One region of the Orenia marismortui DSM 5156 genome, then DNA from elsewhere that is predicted to be linked to it. Evidence: riboswitches for the same ligand, from Rfam matches in the RefSeq annotation. Region 1 holds a riboswitch; each other region holds the start of a gene.
The links. A riboswitch is a leader RNA that binds a small molecule or an ion and turns the genes downstream of it on or off. The one in region 1 is predicted to bind S-adenosylmethionine.
Positions count from the first base shown of each region.

Region 1 (5,737 bases):
CAGAGTATAGCTATCAGAATTTTTAGATTCGATTAGAAAATGATCTCCTTCTAAGTCTGAAATAAAATCATTAAATCCCTGCCTCTTTAAATAATTATTAAGATCAAAAATACTATCACTTTCCCCTAAAAGTACTTTATCACCTACAAACTTGCCATTGAGATAAACATGATATCTATCATGTTCTAATTTAAGATCATCTCTTATATCTGTATCTCCATGATAAAAATTAGGAAAGAAAGACATATTAAAATCCCAATTATTGAAAAAAGTTATTTTTATATCCCCCTTTATAGTTTAAAATTCTAATATTTCTTATCTACAGTATTTCACTCCTGTAAAATAATATAAGTGGAGATATTTGTAATATAAATACTATTAAGCTTTATACTATACTTTCTTCCCTACTAAAGCATATTGTTCATTGCTTAAGTCTACCTTTTTAAGCAATTCTATATTATAATCTTCTAAAATATTTATTAAATCTTCTATTGATATCCTTTCATCATATGGTGGGCCTCCTTTAGTCTTTACCTTCTTCCAGTCAATAATAGCTAACTTGGAATTTACTTTCATTTTATTTAAGTAATTTTCTAGAAACTCACCTATATCCTCTACCTCATGCATTACATTTGAGATTAGCATAAAGTCAATAGATTCATCAGAAATATTAGCATTATGTTCTTCTGATTTTATAACCTCTATATTCTCTATACCTTCATCTTCTATAATTTCTTTTAAATAATCTAACATCTCTACTGAAGTATCTAGAGCAAATACTCTTCCCTTAGCACCAACTATCTCTGCTGCTGCTAAAGTAAAATAGCCTATTCCACAACCTATATCTGCTACATAATCTCCCTCTTCTAACATTAAGTTATATAAAGTATCTTTAGGTGGTAAAGTTCTCCTTCGCTCTGGGTTATCTAATTTCTCTTTATTTTTAGGATTAAATTTATGAGCCATAATTCCTCTCCTCTCTTAGATAAAAATATATATTTAATTTAAAATGTTTGACTAAAATCAAAAAACTTTAGCTAAAATTGCTTTAATCTCTTCTACTTCTGGTTCTTGAGGATTATTTTCCATATCACCATGACTACAAGCTAATCTAGCAAGCTCTAATAACTCATCTTTTTCAACATTAAAATCTCTTAATTTGGACTTGATATTAAATTTTTTGTTAATAGCTTTTAACTCTTCAACTAAAGCATTAATAATCTCTTCCTCAGCTAGCTCTTTTATCTTTATTCCCCATGCTTCTGCTATATCAATATATCTATCCTCTACTATCATTGAATTATACTCTACTACATAGGGCAAAACCATAGAAATTCCTAATCCATGTGGGATTCCATAGTTAGCACCTAAGACCATCGAGATAGCATGAGCAGCTCCTACCCCTGCTTGAGAAATAACTATTCCACTTAAAGTAGCTCCTAAAGATAAATTCGTCCTAGCCTTTAGATTTCCTTCATCTTCATAAATATCATAAATTCCTTCTTTAATTAATTTAAGTGATCTAATAGATAATAAATCTGATATCAAACTAGACTTTGGGGATACATAAGCTTCTATAGCTTGGCATAGTGCATCTACAGCTGTATTTACTGTAATACTTTTAGGTAAAGTAAAAGTAAGTTCAGGATCTACTATAGCGACTTCTGGAAAGATATAATGGGAAAATAATATTCTCTTGGTGTAATTACCTTTGTCAGTTATTACTGCTGCTGGAGTAACCTCACTTCCTGTACCTGCTGTTGTAGGTATAGCTACAATTGGTAAAATATCTTTTTTAATTCCAGAAACCCCAATCTTGCCATCAACCAAATAATCTATTATTTTAGCAGGATGAGTACTAGCTACAGAAATTCCTTTAGCAGAATCAATACTACTCCCTCCCCCTAAAGCAATTATAAATTCACAATTATTGTCCTGTGCAAATTTAGCGCCCTTATCTATAATTTCAGATGATGGATCAGGCTCTACTCCACTAAAGATCTTATAGTCTATCCCTGCTTCAGCTAAATACTCTTCTAAAACAGTTAAAATGCCTACTTTAAACATTGTTTTATCAGTAACAATTAAAGCTCTATTACCATAATCATTAATTAATTGACCTATTTCAGCTAACTTTCCTGCACCAAAAATAATTTTAGTAGGACTAAAATATTCAAAATCAAACATAGCTATTACCTCCATAATTATAGATTTAGAATATACTAGTCCTAGTATGTTTAAAGTTTTAAATCTTTATTTTGAAAATAAGCAACTAATATACTAAAAAGTAGAAGGCTACTCGTATCTAACAAGCAGAACCTTCTTGACTGATAACTTATCAATCAATACTATACCTTAGTAGAGCTGGGATATAACTCTCTAAGACTAAAATAAAATCTAAATATATTGTTATAGAAAGATATTGCGACAGTTTCGGAGTTAGGCGTTAGGAAATGGGGGATAGGAAGACCTTACTAACTCCTATAACCTATGACCTATCACCTAAAAGTGTCCCAATATCCCCATTAAATCCCACTTTTAACTTAGACAACTATAAAAAATAAAACACCCTTTAAATATACATAGGTTCTTAGACCTACATACAGTTCTAAAGAGTGTTATTATTACATTAAACCTTTATTTAATTATTATAAACCTGCTTCTTCTTTTAATAGATCAACCTTATCTGTTCTTTCCCAAGGAAGATCTAAATCATCTCTGCCAAAATGTCCATAAGCAGCCACTTGACGATAGATTGGTTTACGCAATTCTAAATTATCAATAATTTTTCCTGGACGTAAATCAAAATGTTTATCGACCAACTCTTCAATCTTTGTTTCATCTATCTTAGCAGTAGCAAAGGTATCTACCATAATAGATACAGGACGTGCTACACCTATTGCATAAGATAATTGAACCTCACATTTGTCAGCTAAACCAGCAGCTACAATATTCTTAGCAACATAACGAGCTGCATAAGCTGCAGAACGATCTACCTTGGTAGCATCCTTGCCAGAAAAAGCTCCACCACCATGACGAGCCATTCCACCATAAGTATCAACAATTATCTTACGCCCTGTTAAACCTACATCACCTTGTGGCCCACCGATTACAAAGCGACCTGTAGGGTTAATAAAATATGTAGTATTCTCATCCAATAATTTTGGATCTATTACTGGTTTTACAACCTGTTCAATTAAATCTTCTCTAATCTGTTCTAAGCTTATTTCAGGATGATGTTGAGTAGAAATGATAATTGTATCAATTCTAACTGCTTTATCCCCTTCATACTCTACAGTTACCTGTGTCTTCCCATCTGGTCGTAAATAGTCTAAGATTTCTTCTTTTCTTACAGTTGTTAAGCGATGAGCTAGTTTATGGGCTAAAGTAATTGGTAATGGCATTAATTCTTCTGTCTCATTAGTAGCATAACCAAACATTATACCCTGGTCTCCTGCTCCAATCTCTTCTGTTTCTATACCTTCCTTTGCCTCCAAAGCTTCATCTACCCCTTGAGCAATATCTGCTGATTGTTCATCAATAGAAGTTAATATAGCACAAGTTTCAGAGTCAAAACCATACTTTGCCCGAACATAACCTATCTCTTTAACTGTATTTCTAGCGATTTTAGGAATGTCAACATAACAAGCTGTAGTAATCTCACCTGAAACAAGAATCATCCCGGTAGTAACTGTAGTTTCACAAGCAACTCTTGCTTGGGGATCTTTAGCCAAAATTGCATCTAATACTGAATCTGAGATTTGATCAGCTATTTTGTCTGGATGCCCTTCAGTAACTGATTCTGATGTAAAAAAATATCTTTTATTCATAACTTTTTCTCCTCTCTTAATAACTGCTAATATAAGGTTTATACTATTCTTTTTAATTACTATCAAACATAATCTAGTGATTTATCTAAAATTTAATAGATTTAATTGAAGAAACTTTAAGGGTGCAAATTTCAAATAAAAAATCTCTCCCTAAAGGAGAGATCGGTATAATATACATCTCCCAAGGAAACCCCTTGCAGGAATTAGCACCTTTCCCCATCTTAGGTGGTTGCCGAGCTTCATAGGGCCTGTCCCTCCACTACTCTTGATGTTGTTATTTGTATTTTAAATTTATTACCATAGTTAGTTTAACACTTTCAATTAAAGCTGTCAATAAGTATCAATTAATTATTTTAGAAAATTAAAACTGACCAACACCTTATATTTCAACATCAACTCTATGATTAAGCTCAACTGCTTTCTTGCTTATATTACAATTGTAGGCATAAACCTCTACACCTTTTTCAATAGCTTCCTTCAATTTTTCTGCAAATTTAAGATCAATTCTCTGATGGGGAATAAACTTATAAGCATCATCTCTTTGAATGATAAATATCACCCCAACCCGATAGCCTTCTTTTTTAGCTTTTATTAACTCGTCTAAGTGCCTTCTACCTCTTTTGGTTGGAGCATCTGGAAATTTAGCAACTCCATTCTCTACTAAAGTTGCCGATTTTACCTCAACTAAACATTTTTCTTCGCCATTTTTCAAAAAGAAATCTAATCTGCTCTTTCCATAACTATATTCCCCTTTAATCTCACTGTATCCCGTAAATTCTTCTAAATCCTCTTCTAATAATGACTTTTCTACAATTTTATTAGTTAAATGACTATCTATTGAAACTAGAGTATTATTGTATTTAACTAGCAATAAACTATACTCTGTTTTGCGATTTGTGTTAGGATAATGAGCTAAATATACCTTAGTTTTTGGAAGCATTAATTCCTCCATCCTACCTGGATTTGGAACATAAGCTACAACCTCTTTTCCATCTAACTCAACTTTAGCAACAAATCTATTTTCTCTACTAATTAATTTCCCTTCCTGTAATTCATCTAACTCAACTAATGCCATATCTATTACTCCTTTCTTAAAGATACCTTTTTCAAAAACCAGAAAATGTATTTAACTTCCCATTATTTACAGATTGAGATTTGATCTAACATATGTTATTCTAATTTCAGCCCACCAATATAAAAGGAGGTTTTTTCAAATTGTTAAGAAATATGCATTATATAATTGCTCTATTATTGACTCTAATACTAGTATTTGCGATGGTCACAACAAGTTATGCTTATGAAAGCTATACAGTTAAAGCTGGGGATTCATTATTTAAAATTTCTAAGAAATTTAATCTAAGTGTCTCTACTTTAGCAAAAATTAATGATATTACTAATCTTAATTTAATTTATTCTGGGCAGAGAATAAAGTTACCTGCAACGGAGAAAAAAACTAGCTCAAATTCTTCAGTTGTTAAAGCAACTTCAGAAAAAGATTATAAAAGAACATCTAGTAATCTAAGTAATTCAACTAAATCAAACTCAACAAAATATAGTACAAGTTATAGTAATTTCAATTGGAAAGAAGATAAAGATAATGTAGTTAAAGCTAAACCCCAAAAGGAATCAGAAGTAAATAAAGTATATCGTCGTGGTCCTAAGACCATGCAAGTTGCTTTAACATTTGATGATGGGCCAGATCCAGTATTTACTCCACAAGTTCTTGATGTTTTAAAAGAAAATAATGTTAAAGCTACCTTCTTCTTAGTAGGAAAAAGAGTTACACAAAATCCTAGTATTGTTAAAAGAATCTATGAAGAAGGGCATACTATCGCTAGTCATTCTTGGTCTCATGCTGACCTTGTAAAACTAAATCAAGATGAATTGGCAAAAGAAGTAATAGATAC
Region 1 covers NZ_KB900617.1:35,712-41,448, forward strand. The annotation lists gene OREMA_RS0100165 (hypothetical protein) at 1-246, opposite strand, end outside; gene OREMA_RS0100170 (class I SAM-dependent methyltransferase) at 391-966, opposite strand; gene OREMA_RS0100175 (iron-containing alcohol dehydrogenase family protein) at 1,024-2,187, opposite strand; gene metK (methionine adenosyltransferase) at 2,649-3,830, opposite strand; SAM riboswitch class I at 4,002-4,105, opposite strand; gene sfsA (DNA/RNA nuclease SfsA) at 4,210-4,905, opposite strand; gene OREMA_RS0100195 (polysaccharide deacetylase family protein) at 5,046-5,737, shown strand, end outside.

Region 2 (5,737 bases), on a different contig from region 1:
TTCTAGAAAGGGTCTAATTTCTTTGATTAGCGAAGGTTATATGGTTGAATAATATAATGTATGAATCCATCTATTAGTAATAAACCCCTTTATGGGGGTTGTTTTTGTATGGGTTTATAAATATTAAAATATTTATTCTTAGAAGAGAAAATAATAATTTTTTCTATAATACTAGGATAGAATATTGATAGAGGAGGTTTAAGATGCAAGTTGTTCATGCTACCTTTGCATCAGGCGAAGGAAAAGATGCTGTTGATTTATTGAAAAATTTAGGAGTGGAGATTGAAGATTATAAATTGATTGAGTCTGAGACAGGAGATTTACTTATTATAAATCTTTTGTATCACAATGTTGATATCTTAATAGACAAGTTAAAGGATCGTTTTGATTTTACTAATAATGTACATAGAAGCTTAATAATTTTTACTCCTGACACTATAATCCCAAGCAATAAGGAGAAGACCAAAAAAGAAGATTATCGAGCTACAAGAGAAACTATTGTTACATATGCTAAAGAAAACAGTGAAATGAGTAGTCAATTAGTATTTTTAGCTGTAGTGGCTGCTATAATTGCTACTTTGGGTTTAATACTTGATAATACTCCTGTAATAGTTGGGGCAATGATTATTGCACCTGTATTTGGGCCGATAGCTACTATGGCGATAGGTATTGTATTAGGGGATTTAAAGTTATTGGTAAAAGGAATTATAGTAGAATTAGCGATTATGGGGATTGCTATTAGTATTGGAGGCATATTTGCACTTATAATTCCTAATGTTTCAATGACCCATGCTTTACAAGTTAGAATGTTACCTACTCTACCAGATTTATTAGTAGCGTTAGCAGCTGGGGGAGCGGGAGCTTATGCATTAATTACCCATGTAAAATCCCAACAATTAGTTGGGGTAGTAATAGCTGCTGCCTTAATTCCTGTTATGGCTACTATTGGGGTTGGAATATCTCTGGCTAATGCTGACATGATTATTGGAGCTTTATTGTTGTTATTTGGAAACTTATTTGCATTATTATTAGCTATTATTATAGTCTTTTATGTTAAAGGTTTAAAACCACAATGGTGGTATGAATCTACAGCTAATAAACTGATTAAGAAGAGTTTAATCATTTTGACTCTTTCTGTTATTATATTGACTTTGCCTCTATCAGTGATAACTTATAATCAGATGATTAAAGAAGAGCCAGAAGATGTTGTTCGTAAGATATATCGTGAACATTTTGGTGATGAACTAGAAAGTAGACTTTTTTCTATTGATGTAAAAGATAAGGAAGTAGATTTAATTATTTATACTCCTGTTGATACTGATAAACATTATTTTCAGTTACTAGCTAATAAGATTAAAGAAAAGTTAGGAGAAGATTACAAGGTTATCTTCGAAATTATTCCTACACAAAGGTTAGAGACCCCCTTACAATCTTCTTGACAATAAAGTAATATTTTGTTATGATATTAATAACCTGATAAACAGGGTTGTTTACTAGGGATTAATTTTAAGGAGGCGGAAATATGAAAGTTGTAAATAATATTACTGAATTGATTGGTCAAACACCGCTTGTTAAATTAAATAGATTAGTGCCTGAAGGTGCTGCAGATGTTTATGCTAAATTGGAATCTTTCAATCCAGGTGGTAGTGTTAAAGATAGAATTGCTCTTAATATGATTGAAAGTGCTGAAAAAGAAGGTTTGTTGAAGCCAGGTGGTACAATTATTGAACCTACTAGTGGGAATACTGGAATTGGCTTAGCAATGGTTGGTGCTGCTAAAGGCTATAAAGTAATTTTAACAATGCCTGATACAATGAGTATTGAAAGAAGAAAGATATTGAAAGCATTTGGAGCAGAAATTTTATTAACTCCTGGAGAAAAAGGGATGCCTGGTGCTATAGATAAGGCTAAGGAATTAACAGATGCTAATGATGATTATTTTATGCCACAGCAGTTTATGAATGCAGCTAACCCAGAGGTACATAGAAACACAACTGCTAAAGAGATTATAGAAGCTACTGATGGTAACTTGGATGCTTTTGTAGCAGGTGTTGGAACTGGTGGAACTGTTACTGGAACTGGAGAAGTCTTAAAAGAAGAAATTTCAGATATTAAGATTGTAGCAGTAGAACCAACTGGATCTCCTGTACTTAGTGGAGGTAATCCTGGACCACATATGATTCAAGGAATTGGAGCAGGTTTTATTCCTGATGTTCTAAATACAGATATCTTAGATGAGGTTAAACAGATTGACAATGAAGAAGCTATGGAGATGGCACGTAAATTAGCTGTAGAAGAAGGAATTCTTGTTGGTATTTCTTGTGGAGCAGCTATAGCAGCAGCTATCAAAGTTGCTCAAGAATTAGGTGCTGGAAAACGGGTTGTAGTTATAGCTCCAGATACTGGAGAGAGATATTTAAGTACTACATTGTTTAAAGCAGAATAGCTGTTGGCTATCAGCTAGTAGCTATTAGCTAAAAACTAAAAGCTAACAATTAAATACAAACTCTTATCAAGAGAGGTGGAGGGACTGGCCCAATGAAGCCCAGCAACCATCCCTATTTGGGAAAGGTGCTAATTCCAGCAATACTTATGTATTGAAAGATGAGATTATATGCCGTTGTATATAATGAAAATCCTCTTCTTTCAAGAAGAGGATTTTTTTAGATTAAAACCAAGTATTTGTATTGACATACTCAGAATAATATGATAGTCTTTGTAATAATATAAATACATAAAAACAAAGTGGAATACCAGGGAATGGAGTGATAACAAATGAAGATCAAAGTTAATGGTAAAGAAGTAGAGTTAAAAAAAGGATTAACAGTAAGTGAATTATTGCTAAAAGAAGATGTAGATATGCCAGATATGGTATCAGTAGAGTTGAATGGCGAAATTTTAGAGCGAGATAATTTCTCTGATAAAGCTCTAAAGTCTGGCGATAAGGTAGAGTTTCTATACTTCATGGGTGGTGGAGCAAATGTATGATTTTAGTGAAGAACAGTTACAGAGATATTCAAGGCATATTATTTTACAGGATGTTGGTGTAGAAGGGCAAGATAAGTTATTAAATGCTTCAGTCTTGATTATAGGAACTGGAGGGCTTGGAACGCCAGCAGCACAGTTTTTGGCAGCGGCTGGTATTGGTAAGATTGGCTTGGTAGATGCAGATAGAGTAGAGTTATCAAATCTACAGCGTCAAGTTTTACATCATACACCTGATGTAGGTAAGTTAAAGGTAGAATCGGCTAAAGAGAAGATCAATGCGATGAATCCTGATGTAGAGGTTAAAACCTATGATTACTATCTAACCTCCCAAAATATCAAAGAGGTTATTAGAGAATATGATTTTGTAATAGATGGGACAGACAACTTCCCGGCTAAATTTTTAATCAATGATGCTTGTGTAATGGAAGATAAGCCTTTCTCACATGCAGGAATTATTAAGTTTGGAGGTCAGACCACAACTGTAGTTCCAGGAGGCGAGACACCATGTTATAGATGTATCTTTCCTCAACCACCTAAGCCTGGTTCAGTCCCTTCTTGTAAGGAAGCAGGAGTTATAGGAGTTATGGGTGGAGTGATTGGAACTATCCAAGCAACAGAGGCTATTAAGTATATTCTAAAAAAAGGTGAATTATTAACTGGCAAGTTACTGACCTATGATGCATTGAAGATGAAGTTTAGAAAGATTAACTTAAATAAGAGAGAAAACTGTGGGATTTGTAGTGATGACCCAGAAATAACAGAATTAATCGATTATGAGCAAGGGGTTTGTGAATTATGATAATTAAATTGCCAGAAAAGTTATATCAGCAATTATTGGAGCATGTTCGGGATGAATTCCCAAATGAGGGTTGTGGTTTAGTGGCTGGAGTGATAGCTGATGAAGAGATTGAGGTTAAGAAAGTATATACTATGACCAATCTAGATTCTTCAGCAGAACACTTTACAATGGATCCAAAAGAGCAGTTTGCAGTAGTCAAAGAAGTTAGAAATAAGGGCTATGATTTAATTGGAAATTATCATTCCCATCCTTTTACCCCTTCTCGTCCATCGGAAGAGGATAAGAGATTGGCTTATGATGAAGAAGCAATTTATTTTATCTTATCATTAAAGGATGAAGAGCCAGTATTAAAGGCTTTTAGTATTAAAGAACAGAAGAAAGTTACTCAAATAGAGATTGAATTAATTTAATGAAAGGAAGGTGACAAGTATGAGTAATCGACCTATTTTTAATATTTCAGCTACGGTGAAAGAAGATACGAATAATTATCCGAATTTAGTTGAACGATTTGTAGATGGTGATTTAGATGAAGCTAGGTTTAAAGGGCGTAGAGTTCCAATGGGAATTTATAGCCAAAGAGGTTATAAATCAGGTAAAGAGAGGTATATGGTAAGAGTTAGAATTCCTGGTGGAGTAGTGACTAAGGAGCAGTTAAAGGTATTAAATCAATTGAGTAAAGAGTATGGGAATGCTTATCTTCATATTACCACTAGACAGGATATACAGCTTCATCAGCTTAAGATTGAGGATACCCCAGAAGTACTATTCAAGCTATTAGAGGCAGGCTTAAGCCCACGAGGTGGTGGAGGTAATACCGTTAGAAATATCTTGAACTCTGCTAGAGCAGGTGTTAACCCTGAGGAAGCTTTTGATACAACACCTCATAACTTAGCGTTAACAGAATATTTAATTAAGACACGTTCTTCTTTTAATTTACCAAGAAAGTATAAGATAGCCTTCTCCTCTGACCCTAAAGATGATTCTTTAGCTACATTAAATGACCTAGGTTTTATAGCTACTAAGAAAGATGGTCAACGAGGCTTTAAAGTATATGGTGGAGGGGGAATGGGAGGCTCCTCAGAATTGGGGATAGTCTTAGAAGACTTCGTAGAAGAGGATAAGATCTTCCATATAGCAGAGGCTATTAAGAGGTTCTTTGATGAATATGGTGATCGTAGTAATAAGCATAGGGCTAGATTACGCTTTGTAAGAAAGAGGCTTGGTGATAAAGAGTTTGTCAATAAATACAAAGAGTACTTAGCTGAAGTATTAGCCGAAGATTTAGAGGTTGAAGAGTTAAATAGTTATGAAGAATTAAGAACAGGTAAGGGAGAAAAAAATGATTTGAATGTAGATTATCTTTATACAGAGAAGGTAGAAGGCTACTATTCTTTAGAGCTGAGAATGGAGAATGGAGATATTAGTTATGATGAGTTGAATTCATTATTAGGTTTATTAGATAATAGTGAGTTATCTATTAGAACTACTATCAAACAAGGATTATTGATTAGAGGTATTAAAGGAGAAGATTTACAAGGGCTAATCGAGAAAATTAATCAAATCAATCCTAATCTAGTAGTGGCTAATATGGGAACAATGCCTGTTTCTTGTAAAGGTGCATCGACTTGTAAATTAGGATTATGTATTTCGCCTAATTTATCAGAGGCTATCAGAGAAAGATTAATGACTTTAGATGACAAGTTACAATCAGTATTACCTCAAATCTATATTAGTGGTTGCCCAAATGTTTGTGGACAGCATATCATTGCTAATCTTGGTTTTGAAGGTAAGGCTAAGCGGCATAATGATAGATTGCTTCCCTACTATGCATTATTCTTAGGAGGAAACGTAGAAGAAGGTAATAGTAAGTATGGAGACGCAGCTGTAGATATTCCTGCTAAGCGTATACCAGATTTTCTAGCAGAATTGGCTAGATTATTGGCTGAAGAT
Region 2 covers NZ_KB900620.1:275,466-281,202, reverse strand. The annotation lists gene OREMA_RS0110735 (TIGR00341 family protein) at 204-1,439, shown strand; gene cysK (cysteine synthase A) at 1,523-2,446, shown strand; SAM riboswitch class I at 2,507-2,611, shown strand; gene thiS (sulfur carrier protein ThiS) at 2,776-2,988, shown strand; gene OREMA_RS0110720 (HesA/MoeB/ThiF family protein) at 2,981-3,787, shown strand; gene OREMA_RS0110715 (M67 family metallopeptidase) at 3,787-4,197, shown strand; gene OREMA_RS0110710 (sulfurtransferase TusA family protein) at 4,217-5,737, shown strand, end outside.
Region 2: another riboswitch for S-adenosylmethionine. It lies ahead of thiS (sulfur carrier protein ThiS); the one in region 1 lies ahead of metK (methionine adenosyltransferase).

Region 3 (5,737 bases), 390 kb from region 1:
ATAGCAAAGATTAAGCAGGCAATGAATTTAGAAGATGCTGGTAAGAAACCGGTTGACTATATGCCAGGTTTCATGAGTCCAGTTGATGCAGCAATTGCTAATGTTTTATCAGAAAGAGTCAATCTATTCTGGACTACTTATGCTCACTCTGGAACTACGGTACCATTAACAGCAGTAGGAGTTAGTGCTACTAACTTTGGTGGGTATAAAGATAATACAGAAATAGCTAAGAACTTGGCAGAGGTATTAGGAGTAAAATTAACTGAAGCTGAATGATTATAATCTAATTGAGATAGTTGGAATTCCAACTATCTCTTAATATTTAAACTTATTAAATAAATGGAGGATGTAAAATGAATACCTTCAAAATTAAAAAAACAGTAATAATTTTAGCTCTAATATTAATTATATCAATTTTTATTAATAATTTTATGGTAGATAGTAATGATAGTATTTCTGAAATTAAAGCTTTAGTTCATAAAGTAGATAATAGTGAGGTTATTCGTTCTGGACTAACTAGTATAGGATATCAAACTTTAGATGTAGAAGTTTTAGAAGGAAAGTATCAAGGTGAGGTCCTAGAAGCTACTAATCAATTTACAGGCTCGGCTGAGATAGACAATAGCTTTCAAAAAGGTGACAAGATACTGATTGCTATTAAAGAAAAGAATGGGAATATTAATGCAGTAAAGGCTATAGATTTGTATAGACAGAATTGGGAATTAATATTATTTCTTTTATTTGTCTTATTATTAATATTATATGCTGGTTTTACAGGTGTTAAGGCCTTATTTTCATTTCTAGCAAGTTTATATGTTATTTGGAGAATATTAATTCCGGGACTATTAAATGGTAAAGATCCATTATTATTATCTACTTTTGTAATTACAATTTTGTCAGCAATCATTATGTTTTCAATAGCAGGCTTTAGTAAGAAGGGAGTTGCTGCTTTAGTAGGTACATTATCAGGGTTATTTATCACTATGGGAATTACTATATTTTTTGGAGGAAAGCTAGGATTACATGGAATGACATCACCTTTTTCTCAAACTTTACTTTTTAGTGGGCATATGGACCTTAAGATTAAAGATATATTTTATGCATCTATAATTATAGGTGCTTCAGGTGCAGCTATGGATATTGCCATGGATATTGCCGCTTCTATGGAAGAGTTAAAGATAAAAAGACCAGATATGGGTATGATAGAGTTGATACAATCAGGATTTAATATAGGCCGTTCTGTAATTGGTACTATGACCACTACATTATTATTAGCTTATTCAGGTGGATATTTGACTTTGTTAATGCTGTTTATGACTAAGAATGCTAGTTTAAGTAGGATGATGAACTTTAAAATGGTATCGGCTGAGATATTAAGAACTGTGACGGGAAGTATAGGATTAGTTTTAGTGGCACCAATTACAGCAATTATTGCAGGATGGTTATATACATATGACTTTAATCTATTTTCCAAAAAATAGTATAGAATAATAGATTGACATAGTTAGAGAATTATGTTAATCTATTATTAAAAATAAAATAGATAGTTCTTATCATGAGTGGCGGAGGGACTGGCCCTATGAAGCCCGGCAACCTCCTTTTATTAGGAAGGTGCCAAATCCAGCAATACTAGATAGTATTGAAAGATAAGAAGAGCGGAAAAAATTCTCTTCTTATAAGAAGAGAATTTTTATTTTTTGATAAGAAGAGAGGAGTGAGAAGGATGCCGATTAATATACCAGATAATTTACCGGCAGCAGAAATTCTTGAAAATGAAAATATCTTTGTAATGAAGGAGAGTCGTGCTTATCATCAGGACATTCGTGCACTTAAAATATTAATATTAAATTTAATGCCACTAAAGGAAGTTACAGAGACTCAATTGCTTCGCTTATTGGGTAATACACCTTTACAAGTAGATGTAGTATTATTACATCCTGATAGTCATGAATCTAAAAATACAACAGAAGAGCATTTGAGTAATTTTTATAAGACTTTTGATGAGATAAAAGATCAAAAGTTTGATGGGATGATTATAACTGGTGCACCAGTAGAACAATTAGACTTTGAAGAGGTAGACTATTGGGAAGAGTTAACTGAGATAATGGATTGGAAGGTTCACAATGTAACATCTACTTTACATATCTGTTGGGCTTCACAGGCTGGACTTTATTATCACTATGGAATTCCTAAATACCCTCTTGAAGAAAAGTTATTTGGAGTTTTTGAACATACTATTAATAATAAGAAGATCAAACTTCTGAGAGGGTTTGACAATAATTTCTTAGTACCACAGTCTCGTCATACAGAAGTAAGAAGAGAAGATATTGAAAAGGTGTCTGAACTTCAAATTTTAGCTGAGTCTGAAGAAGCAGGGGTTTATATTGTAGCTAGTAAGAATGGAAGGGATATATTTGTTACAGGACATTCTGAGTATGATCCATATACATTACAATGGGAGTATGAACGTGATCGGAATAAAGGATTAGAGATTGCAGTTCCTAAAAATTATTATCCCGAAGATGATCCTAGCAAAGAACCCTTAGTAAATTGGAAGTCTCATGCTCATTTATTATTCTCAAATTGGCTTAATTATTATGTATATCAACAGACACCATATAACTTAAATGAGATAAAATAATTTAAAAAAGACGGAACCTTCAGGTTCCGTCTTTTTTATTGGATATATAAATCATATTCAAACTATAATATATATATTATAGTTTGAATAAAAGTCCAACAAGAAGATTGATATGTAATATTTAACAACTGATTAACTAAATTGTAATTTTTCCTTAATATATACATGTGATAATAGTAAGTAAGAAAATAATTTTTACATGAAGAGTTACTTTAAGGAGGGATTAATTTATGGTATTTAATAAGTTTAAAAGGGCCAATATTTTCTTGATAATAGTGATAGTCATAAGTTTATTCTTATTAGTAGGCTGTAGTGATGATAACAATGATCATCTAGAAAATTATAATGTTTCTGGTAGGATAACTTATGTTACTGAAACTGGAGAAAAAGTAGGTATTAAAGATGTAACATTAAAATTTGATCATACTGATGGCATAACTACAACTGATCAGGATGGGAATTGGAAGAAGAATAAGGTAAAGGATACTGATGTTATCACACCTGTTAAAGATAATTGGAGGTTTATACCAGAAACTAGAATGGTAAGTCAAGAATCTTCCTCAGTTGACTTTGTGGCTAGAAGAGAAGGAGAGTATAAGATAGCTGTATTATCAGATTTACATTACTTTGATCCTAGTTTAGGTATAGAAGGAGCTGCTTTTGAAGAATATTTAGCTCAGGATAGAAAATTAATTGCTGAGAGTCAAGCAATCTTAGAATCTATATTAGAATCTTTAAAGAAAGATATTCCAGATGTAGTATTAATTCCAGGTGATTTGACCAAAGATGGAGAGAAAATAAATCATGAACAAGTAGCAAATTATTTTACAGAACTTGAGAAGCAAGGGGTTCAAGTTTATGTTATTCCAGGAAATCATGATATTAACAACCCTCATGCTGTTAGATATGAAGGAGATCAAGCGGTTCAAATTGATACAGTGACAGCAGATGAATTTGCAAGTATCTACCAAAAGAATGGTTATTCTGAAGATGAATACCTAGCAAGGGATGAAAATTCTTTAAGCTATCTTGTAGAGCCTATTCAAGGGGCTTGGTTGATTGCTATGGATACTTGTCGCTATGATGAAAACGGAGAAGACCCAGTTACAGCTGGTAAATTTAAAGCTTCTACTCTAGAATGGCTAAAAGAGAAGATTCAAGAAGGAAAAAGTAAAGGAAAGACTGTAATTGGGATGATGCATCATGGAATAATAGAGCATTTTTCTGGGCAAACTGTTTTGTTTGAAGAGTATGTGGTCCAAGACTGGGATAATATATCCCAAGAATTAGCTGATTTGGGAATGGAAGTTATATTTACAGGCCATTATCATGCTAATGATATTGCTACAAAAACTACAGATAGAGGAAATAAATTATATGATATAGAGACAGGTTCTTTAGTTACTTATCCATCTCCCTATAGAATATTGACATTTAGCAATAATAAATTAAAGGTAGAGACTAATAAGATAATAGAAATAAATGATGATACTGAAGGCTTAGAATTTCAAGAATATGCAAAAGAATACATAGAAGAAGGTTTAGTAGGTCTAACTCAAGCTATGTTAAATGCAGATGGAGTTCCACAAGAGAAGATAGAGTTCTTAACCCCAGCAATTGTTTCTTCTCTAATAGCACATTATGAAGGAGATGAGGATTTTAATAATCTCGATACTAGAAATCAAGGAATAATTAAAAGTTTAAAGGATTCTGGAGATTCAACAGGAATTGTCCTATGGTCGATTTGGAATGATGATTCAGTTGATAATAATATTGAAATTGATTTAAAGTGACAAAATTATAAAAGGATATAGAAAGTTTAGAGTTTTTAATTATAATTAAAATTATATAAAATAGTTTTAAAAAAGGTGAAACAAAAATTTGTTTCACCTTTTTTAGTTATTAATATCTGAAGACTATAAGTAATATATTTAAAATATTAGTTGCTTTTAATTTATAGCTTATTTTTTAAATTAAAAATGAAAAATAAGAATAAAGGGGAGGTTTTATGGTAAAAGTTATATTATGGGCAATTTTAATTTTCATAGCCAGAGCAATTGATGTTGCTTTAGGTACTTTAAGAGTTAGAATGGTTGTTAATAGGAAAAAATATTTAGCAGCTATCATAGGTTTTTTTGAAGTCTTAATATATATATTGATAGTTAGTAAAGTACTTCAAGATACTAGTAATATTTTGAATGTAATTAGTTATTGTGCAGGTTTTTCTTGTGGGACTATTTTGGGTTTAGATTTGGAAAAAAGGCTTAGCAAAGGTATACTTAAGGCTACTATTATGGTAAAAGATGATTCTAATTCTTTATTAAAATTGATTGAGGAAGAAGAATTTAGAGCAACAATCACAAAAGGTGAAGGGACTGATACTAGAATAGATATAATTAATGTAATTTTAGAGTTAGAAAGGAAAGGAGAACTAGAGGATTTAGTTAAAGATAAAGATTATAATTCTTTAATATCCTTTGAAACTATAGATGGAGTAAAAAATGGATGCTTTTATAGCCTTAAGAATAAAATTTAAATATTTTGTTCTTAAATTACTACAGGTAAAATTACTTTAAAAGAGAAGTATAGTAGTGACGAGTAACGAGTAACAAGTAACGAGTGACAAGTAAAGAGGGGGATATAGATGAAGGAAGGAAAAAATCAAGCTTTAAAAAGTAGAGATGAAATAGCAGAAGAGTTCAAGTGGGATTTAAGTAACATTTATGAAAGTGATGAAAAATGGACACAAGAATTTAAAGAAGCAGAAAATAGATTGCCAGAAATGCAAGATTATAAAGGTAAATTAGGTAATAGTGCTGATCAATTATTAAGTGGATTAAATCTTAGTATGGAATTAAGTAGATTACTAGAGAGACTTTATAATTATGCTGCTAGAAAGAGTGATGAAGATACTGCTAATAATACCTATCAAGCAATGCGAGCTAGGATTCAAGGATTATTTAGTAAATTTTCTAGTAGTATTTCTTTTATGGTACCAGAAATTATTCAAATATCAACTGACAAATTAAATAGTTTTATAGAAGAGAAGGAAGAACTGAAATTATATCAACATTATTTAGATGATATCATGAGACA
Region 3 covers NZ_KB900617.1:429,905-435,641, reverse strand. The annotation lists gene OREMA_RS0101915 (alkaline phosphatase) at 1-276, shown strand, start outside; gene OREMA_RS0101910 (YibE/F family protein) at 354-1,481, shown strand; SAM riboswitch class I at 1,548-1,653, shown strand; gene metA (homoserine O-acetyltransferase MetA) at 1,724-2,641, shown strand; gene OREMA_RS17005 (metallophosphoesterase family protein) at 2,872-4,434, shown strand; gene OREMA_RS17000 (DUF5698 domain-containing protein) at 4,650-5,177, shown strand; gene pepF (oligoendopeptidase F) at 5,286-5,737, shown strand, end outside.
Region 3: another riboswitch for S-adenosylmethionine. It lies ahead of metA (homoserine O-acetyltransferase MetA); the one in region 1 lies ahead of metK (methionine adenosyltransferase).

Region 4 (5,737 bases), on a different contig from region 1:
TTGGAAGACAAAAAGGTAAAAAAGAGATTATCAGAGGTGCTGAGTATGAGGTTGATTTTTTATCTAAGGTCAAATTAGAGGTTGTCTGTAAAGAGGAAGATGTAGAGAAGATATTAGATGTTATTATTAGCAATGCTAAAACTGGTGAAATTGGGGATGGGAAGATATTTATTTATCCAGTTGAAGAGGTTGTTAGAATTAGAACTGGTGAAAGAGGAGAAACTGCGATATAAATATTATAATATTTATACCCAGACATATTTACAATGATATTATCAATACTTTGACTAAACAGCTAATTGTGTTAATTAACACAATTAGCTGTTTTTTTAGCATAAATACTTTATTTTAACCCTAAACTAAAAACTTAGAAACACAATTTAGACATCACTAAATATAATGAGAAAAAGAGGTGATATCTTTATGCTAAAGATGAAAGAGGAAGCTTTAAAGATAAAGGAGGAAATTATTAAAATTAGGCGACAGATTCATTCTAATCCAGAACTGGGATTTGAAGAATGGCAGACTTCAAAGTTAGTATCAGCTTATTTAAATTCTTTAGGATTGGAAGTTCAAGAAGGAATAGCTAAAACTGGGGTTGTAGGCTTCCTAGAAGGTAATAATAGGAATAAAGTTTTAGCAATTAGAGCCGATATGGATGCTTTGCCAATTCAGGAACAGAATGAATTTAAATATAAATCTCGGAATAAAGGAAAGATGCATGCTTGTGGTCATGATGCTCATACGGCAATGGTGTTAGGAGTGGCTAAATTATTAAGCAAGTTTAAAGCTGAACTAGAAGGGAGTGTTAAATTCATCTTCCAACCCAATGAAGAGCAATCTAAAATCCCTGGTGGAGCAGATACAATGATTGAAGAAGGAGTCTTAGAAAATCCCAGAGTTGAAGCTATATTGGGTATTCATGTTAATCCTCAAATTGAAGTAGGTTCTGTTGGCATTAAAGAAGGTTCAATTATGGCAGCTACAGATAAATTTAAAATAATAGTTAAGGGAGAAGGTGGGCATGGAGCAGCTCCCCATGAAACCATAGATGCTATAATTATAGCTGCTGATATAGTACAGAATCTACAAGCTATAGTAAGTAGGAGGATTAGCCCAGTAGAACCAGTAGTTTTAACTATAGGCAAGGTTTGCGGTGGTGAAAGCTATAATGTTATTGCTGATGAGATTGAGATAGAAGGAACAGTACGAACCGTTAATCCTGAAATTAGAGAGCAAATTCCTATGTTAATGGAGCAAACTATTGATGGGGTTACAGATATCTTTGGTGGTGATTATAGATTTGATTATCAATTTGGTCATTCTGTTTTGAATAATGATAGAGAACTGACTAATTTAGTAACTGAAGTGAGCAAAATAATAATTGGAGAAGAGAAGTCGATCATATTAAAAAACCCTTTAATGGCTGGAGAAGACTTTGCTAGTTATACTAAGGAGGTTCCTGGTTTTTTCTTGCATCTTGGAGTTAAGAATTCAGAGAGAAAGATATATCCTTGGCATCATTCGAAATTTAACCTTGATGAGGAGGCATTACCTCTAGGGATAGCTATTTTAACTCAGTCAGCAATTCAATATTTTAAGAATGTTTGATATTAGTTGATTTATATTTCGAATTTTTGATATAATTTAATAAGTTAATAATTAGGGAGGTTATAAATATGAAAGTTTTTAAAACTAGTGGAGTTTGTGCTAGAGAGATTAGATTTAAAATTAATGATAAAAATATTATTGAAAAAGTAAGCTTTATAGGTGGATGTAATGGAAATCAATCTGCTATTTCAGCTTTGGTAGAAGGACAGACAGTTAAGGAGGTAGCTAATAAGTTAGCAGGAATTGAATGTCGCAATGGAACGTCTTGTCCTGATCAGCTAAGTAAGGCATTAAAAAAATTGGCATAAATAAATTCGACTAAATCGGTTGACAAATAGATGTTTAGCTGATATTATACTAATAACTTAAATAAGTAACTCTTATCGAGAGAGGTGGAGGGACCGGCCCGATGAAACCCAGCAACCCCCCTGTTACAGGGAAAGGTGCTAATTCCTGATAGATAAGAGAAGACGGTAAAACTTCTTCTCTTATAAGAGAAGAAGTTTTTTATATTTAAGTAGCTTATCTTTGAATATATTTTTAAGTCTGAAAAAATAAAATTTAATTAAAAAAGTATTAGTAACGAAAAAGAAATAGTAGATAAGAAATTTTATCTTCTAAATTGCTTACTCATCACTCGTTACTGTTATCCAATCTTAAATTGAATGACTATATAGGTTCTTATCAAGAGAGGTGGAGGGACTGGCCCGATGAAACCCGGCAACCGCCCATTAAGGGAAAGGTGCTAATTCCTGATAGATAAGGAAGGAGATTAAAAATAAAACCCCCTCTTTTCTATCAGCTGAGAAGAGGGGAATTATTTTAATAAGGAGAGTAGGAAGTATTATGATTAAGATTAATAATTTAACAAAGATTTATCATAGCAAAGATAAGGAAGTAGTTGCTTTTGATAATATTAATCTAGAGATAGGTAAAGGGGAAATCTTTGGAGTAATTGGACCAAGTGGTGCGGGAAAAAGTACTTTAATTCGTTGTCTTAACTTACTAGAGAAGCCAACATCAGGAGAGGTTATTGTAGATGGTCAAGATATAACTAAATTAAGCACTTTAAAATTAAGAGAGGCAAGAAAAGAGATGGGAATGATCTTCCAAAGATTTAATCTGCTTAAATCAAGAACAGTAGCAGATAATGTTGCTTTCCCCCTAGAGATTACAGGGAAGAATAAAGGTGAAATTTCTACTAAAGTAAAAGAATTATTAGAGCTAGTTGGTCTTGCTGATAAAGCGGATAATTATCCTAGTCAATTAAGTGGGGGGCAACAGCAGAGGGTAGGAATTGCTAGAGCTTTAGCAAATGATCCTAAGGTGCTGCTTTGTGATGAGGCTACTTCAGCCTTAGATCCAGAAACAACCCACTCTATATTAGAGTTATTAGAAGAAATTAATGAAAAGTTAGGTATTACTATAGTTATAATCACTCATGAGATGGAAGTTATTAAGGAAATATGTACTAAGGTAGCTGTCTTAGATAAAGGTAAGCTAGCTGAGCAAGGTGATGTAATTGATATCTTTACTAAACCACAAGCAGAAGTTACTAAGAGGTTTATTCAAAGGATTATTAATGCTAATATACCTGAAGAACTATTATCGAGGGTAACTGTTGCCAATCCAGATAAGGGTAGATTGGTTAAGGTATCCTTTATTGGCGAATCAGCAGGAAAGCCCATGGTTTCAGAGTTGGTTCATAACTTTGCAATTGATGCTAATATACTCTATGGTAATATAGATAAAATTCAAGGAACACCTTTTGGGACTTTGATTATTGAGTTAACCTGTGAAGATTCATCATTAATAGAAAAAGGTATTAAATATTTGATTGAAGAGCTAGGAGTTAGGGTGGAGGTGATTGAGGATGAAAGAAGTGTTGTCTCTGCTGATTAAAGACAGTGGACTATTATGGGAAGGAATTTTACAGACATCATATATGGTTTCAATCTCAATGCTATTAGGTGCTTTATTTGGAATTCCTTTAGGTGTAGGAGTAGTTGTTACAGAAGAAGGTAATATTCTAGAAAATAAATCTATAAACTTTATATTAAGTACCTTTATAAATATTACCCGTTCTATTCCATTTATTATCCTGATGGTAGCTCTAATTCCCTTTACTAGAATTATAGTAGGGACTTCAATAGGAACTTCAGCAGCAGTAGTTTCATTGACTATTGGAGCTGTACCTTTTATCGGAAGAATTGTAGAAGGAGCATTAAAAGAAGTTGATGGTGGAGTGATAGAAGCTGCTCAAGCAATGGGGGCAAATCCTTGGGAGATTATAACTAAGGTACTATTACCAGAAGCTTTACCATCTTTAGTTTTAGGATTGACGATTACTGCTATCAGTTTGATCGGTTATTCGGCTATAGCAGGTGCTATTGGAGCAGGAGGTTTAGGAGATATAGCAATCCGTTATGGATACCATCGTTTCCAAACTGATATTATGCTTAAAACTGTTGTTTTATTAGTTATTATAGTTCAAATTATTCAAAATTTAGGAACTTATCTGGCCAGAAAATTAGATCATAGTTAAGACAAATTGACAATGTACAATTGATAATCTACAATTAATCTCTAGAAAATTAGTAGTTAATGTTTTTAATTGTACATTGTACATTATAAATTGTAAATTAATATTCTGAGGAGGAGAGAAGATGAAAAGAAATTTACTTGTTTTAGTATCTGTATTATTGGTAGGATTATTAGTAGTTGGATGTGGAGGAAGCAAAAAAGCTAGTGTTGAAGCAGATAAGATTGTAGTGGGTGCTACACCAGTACCCCATTCTGAAATATTAAATGATGTTGTGAAAGGATTATTAGAGAAGGAAGGAATTACTTTAGAGGTTAAAGAGTTTACTGATTATGTTACTCCTAACTTAGCATTAAGTGATGGAAGTATTGATGCGAACTTCTTCCAACATGTTCCTTATCTAAATAACTTTGCTGAAGAGAGAGGATTAGACTTAGTCTCTATTGCCAAGGTTCATGTTGAGCCGATTGGACTTTATTCAAAGAAAATTTCTAAGGTTGAAGAGTTAGAAGAAGGTTCAGTAATTGCAATTCCGAGTGATGCAACCAATGAAGGAAGAGCACTATTATTACTACAATCAAAAGGTTTGATTAAGTTAAGTGATAAAGCAGCTTTGACAGCTACTCCAGTAGATATTGTAGAGAATCCAAAGAATTTAGAGTTTAAAGAATTAGAGGCAGCTCAATTACCAAGAGTATTAAAGGATGTTACTGCTGCAATTATCAATACTAACTATGCTTTAGAGGCTGATTTAGTGCCAACCAAAGATGCATTAATTATTGAAGGTAGTGAATCGCCTTATGCTAATATCTTAGCTGTAAGAGCAGAAGATAAGAATAATGAAGTTCTACAAAAGTTAGTTAAAGCATTAAATTCTCCAGAGGTTAAAAAGTATCTCAAAGATAAATATAAAGGTGCGATTGTACCTGCATTTTAATTAAACAGACTAACCTGGCTACTGGCTTTTAGCTGGTAGCCGCCAAAATATTATAAGACTATAAGTATAGGAGGAGATATATATGAGAAAAAGTCTGAATATTCTAACTATTTTGTTGATTGCTGTAATTGTGTTGACTGCTTGTGGTAAAAAGGAAGCTAGTATGGAGAAGAAGATAGTGATTGGAGTAACACCTGTTCCTCATACTGCTATTTTAAATAATGTAGTAAAGCCAATCTTAGCTAAAGAGGGAATTACTATAGAGATAAAAGAGTTCACTGACTATGTCACTCCAAACTTATCCTTAGCTGATGGGAGTATAGATGCTAATTACTTCCAACACATACCTTATTTGAATAACTTTAAAGAGAAGAGAGGATTAGATTTAACTGAGGTTACTAAGGTACATATTCCACCAACAGCACTATACTCTGATAAGATAGATAGTTTAGATGAATTATCAAAAGGGGATCTAGTAGCAATTCCCAGTGATGCTACAAATGAAGGAAGAGCATTATTATTATTGGAAAGAGCAGGATTAATTAAATTAGCTGAGGATGTAGAATTGGTAGCTACTCCTGCTGATATTGTAGATAATCCAAAAAAATTAGAGTTTAAAGAATTAGAAGCAGCTCAATTACCAAGAA
Region 4 covers NZ_KB900620.1:250,960-256,696, reverse strand. The annotation lists gene OREMA_RS0110630 (P-II family nitrogen regulator) at 1-233, shown strand, start outside; gene OREMA_RS0110625 (M20 metallopeptidase family protein) at 424-1,611, shown strand; gene OREMA_RS0110620 (TIGR03905 family TSCPD domain-containing protein) at 1,680-1,919, shown strand; SAM riboswitch class I at 1,989-2,078, shown strand; SAM riboswitch class I at 2,290-2,377, shown strand; gene OREMA_RS0110615 (methionine ABC transporter ATP-binding protein) at 2,458-3,513, shown strand; gene OREMA_RS0110610 (methionine ABC transporter permease) at 3,485-4,156, shown strand; gene OREMA_RS0110605 (MetQ/NlpA family ABC transporter substrate-binding protein) at 4,278-5,090, shown strand; gene OREMA_RS0110600 (MetQ/NlpA family ABC transporter substrate-binding protein) at 5,173-5,737, shown strand, end outside.
Region 4: another riboswitch for S-adenosylmethionine. It lies ahead of OREMA_RS0110615 (methionine ABC transporter ATP-binding protein); the one in region 1 lies ahead of metK (methionine adenosyltransferase).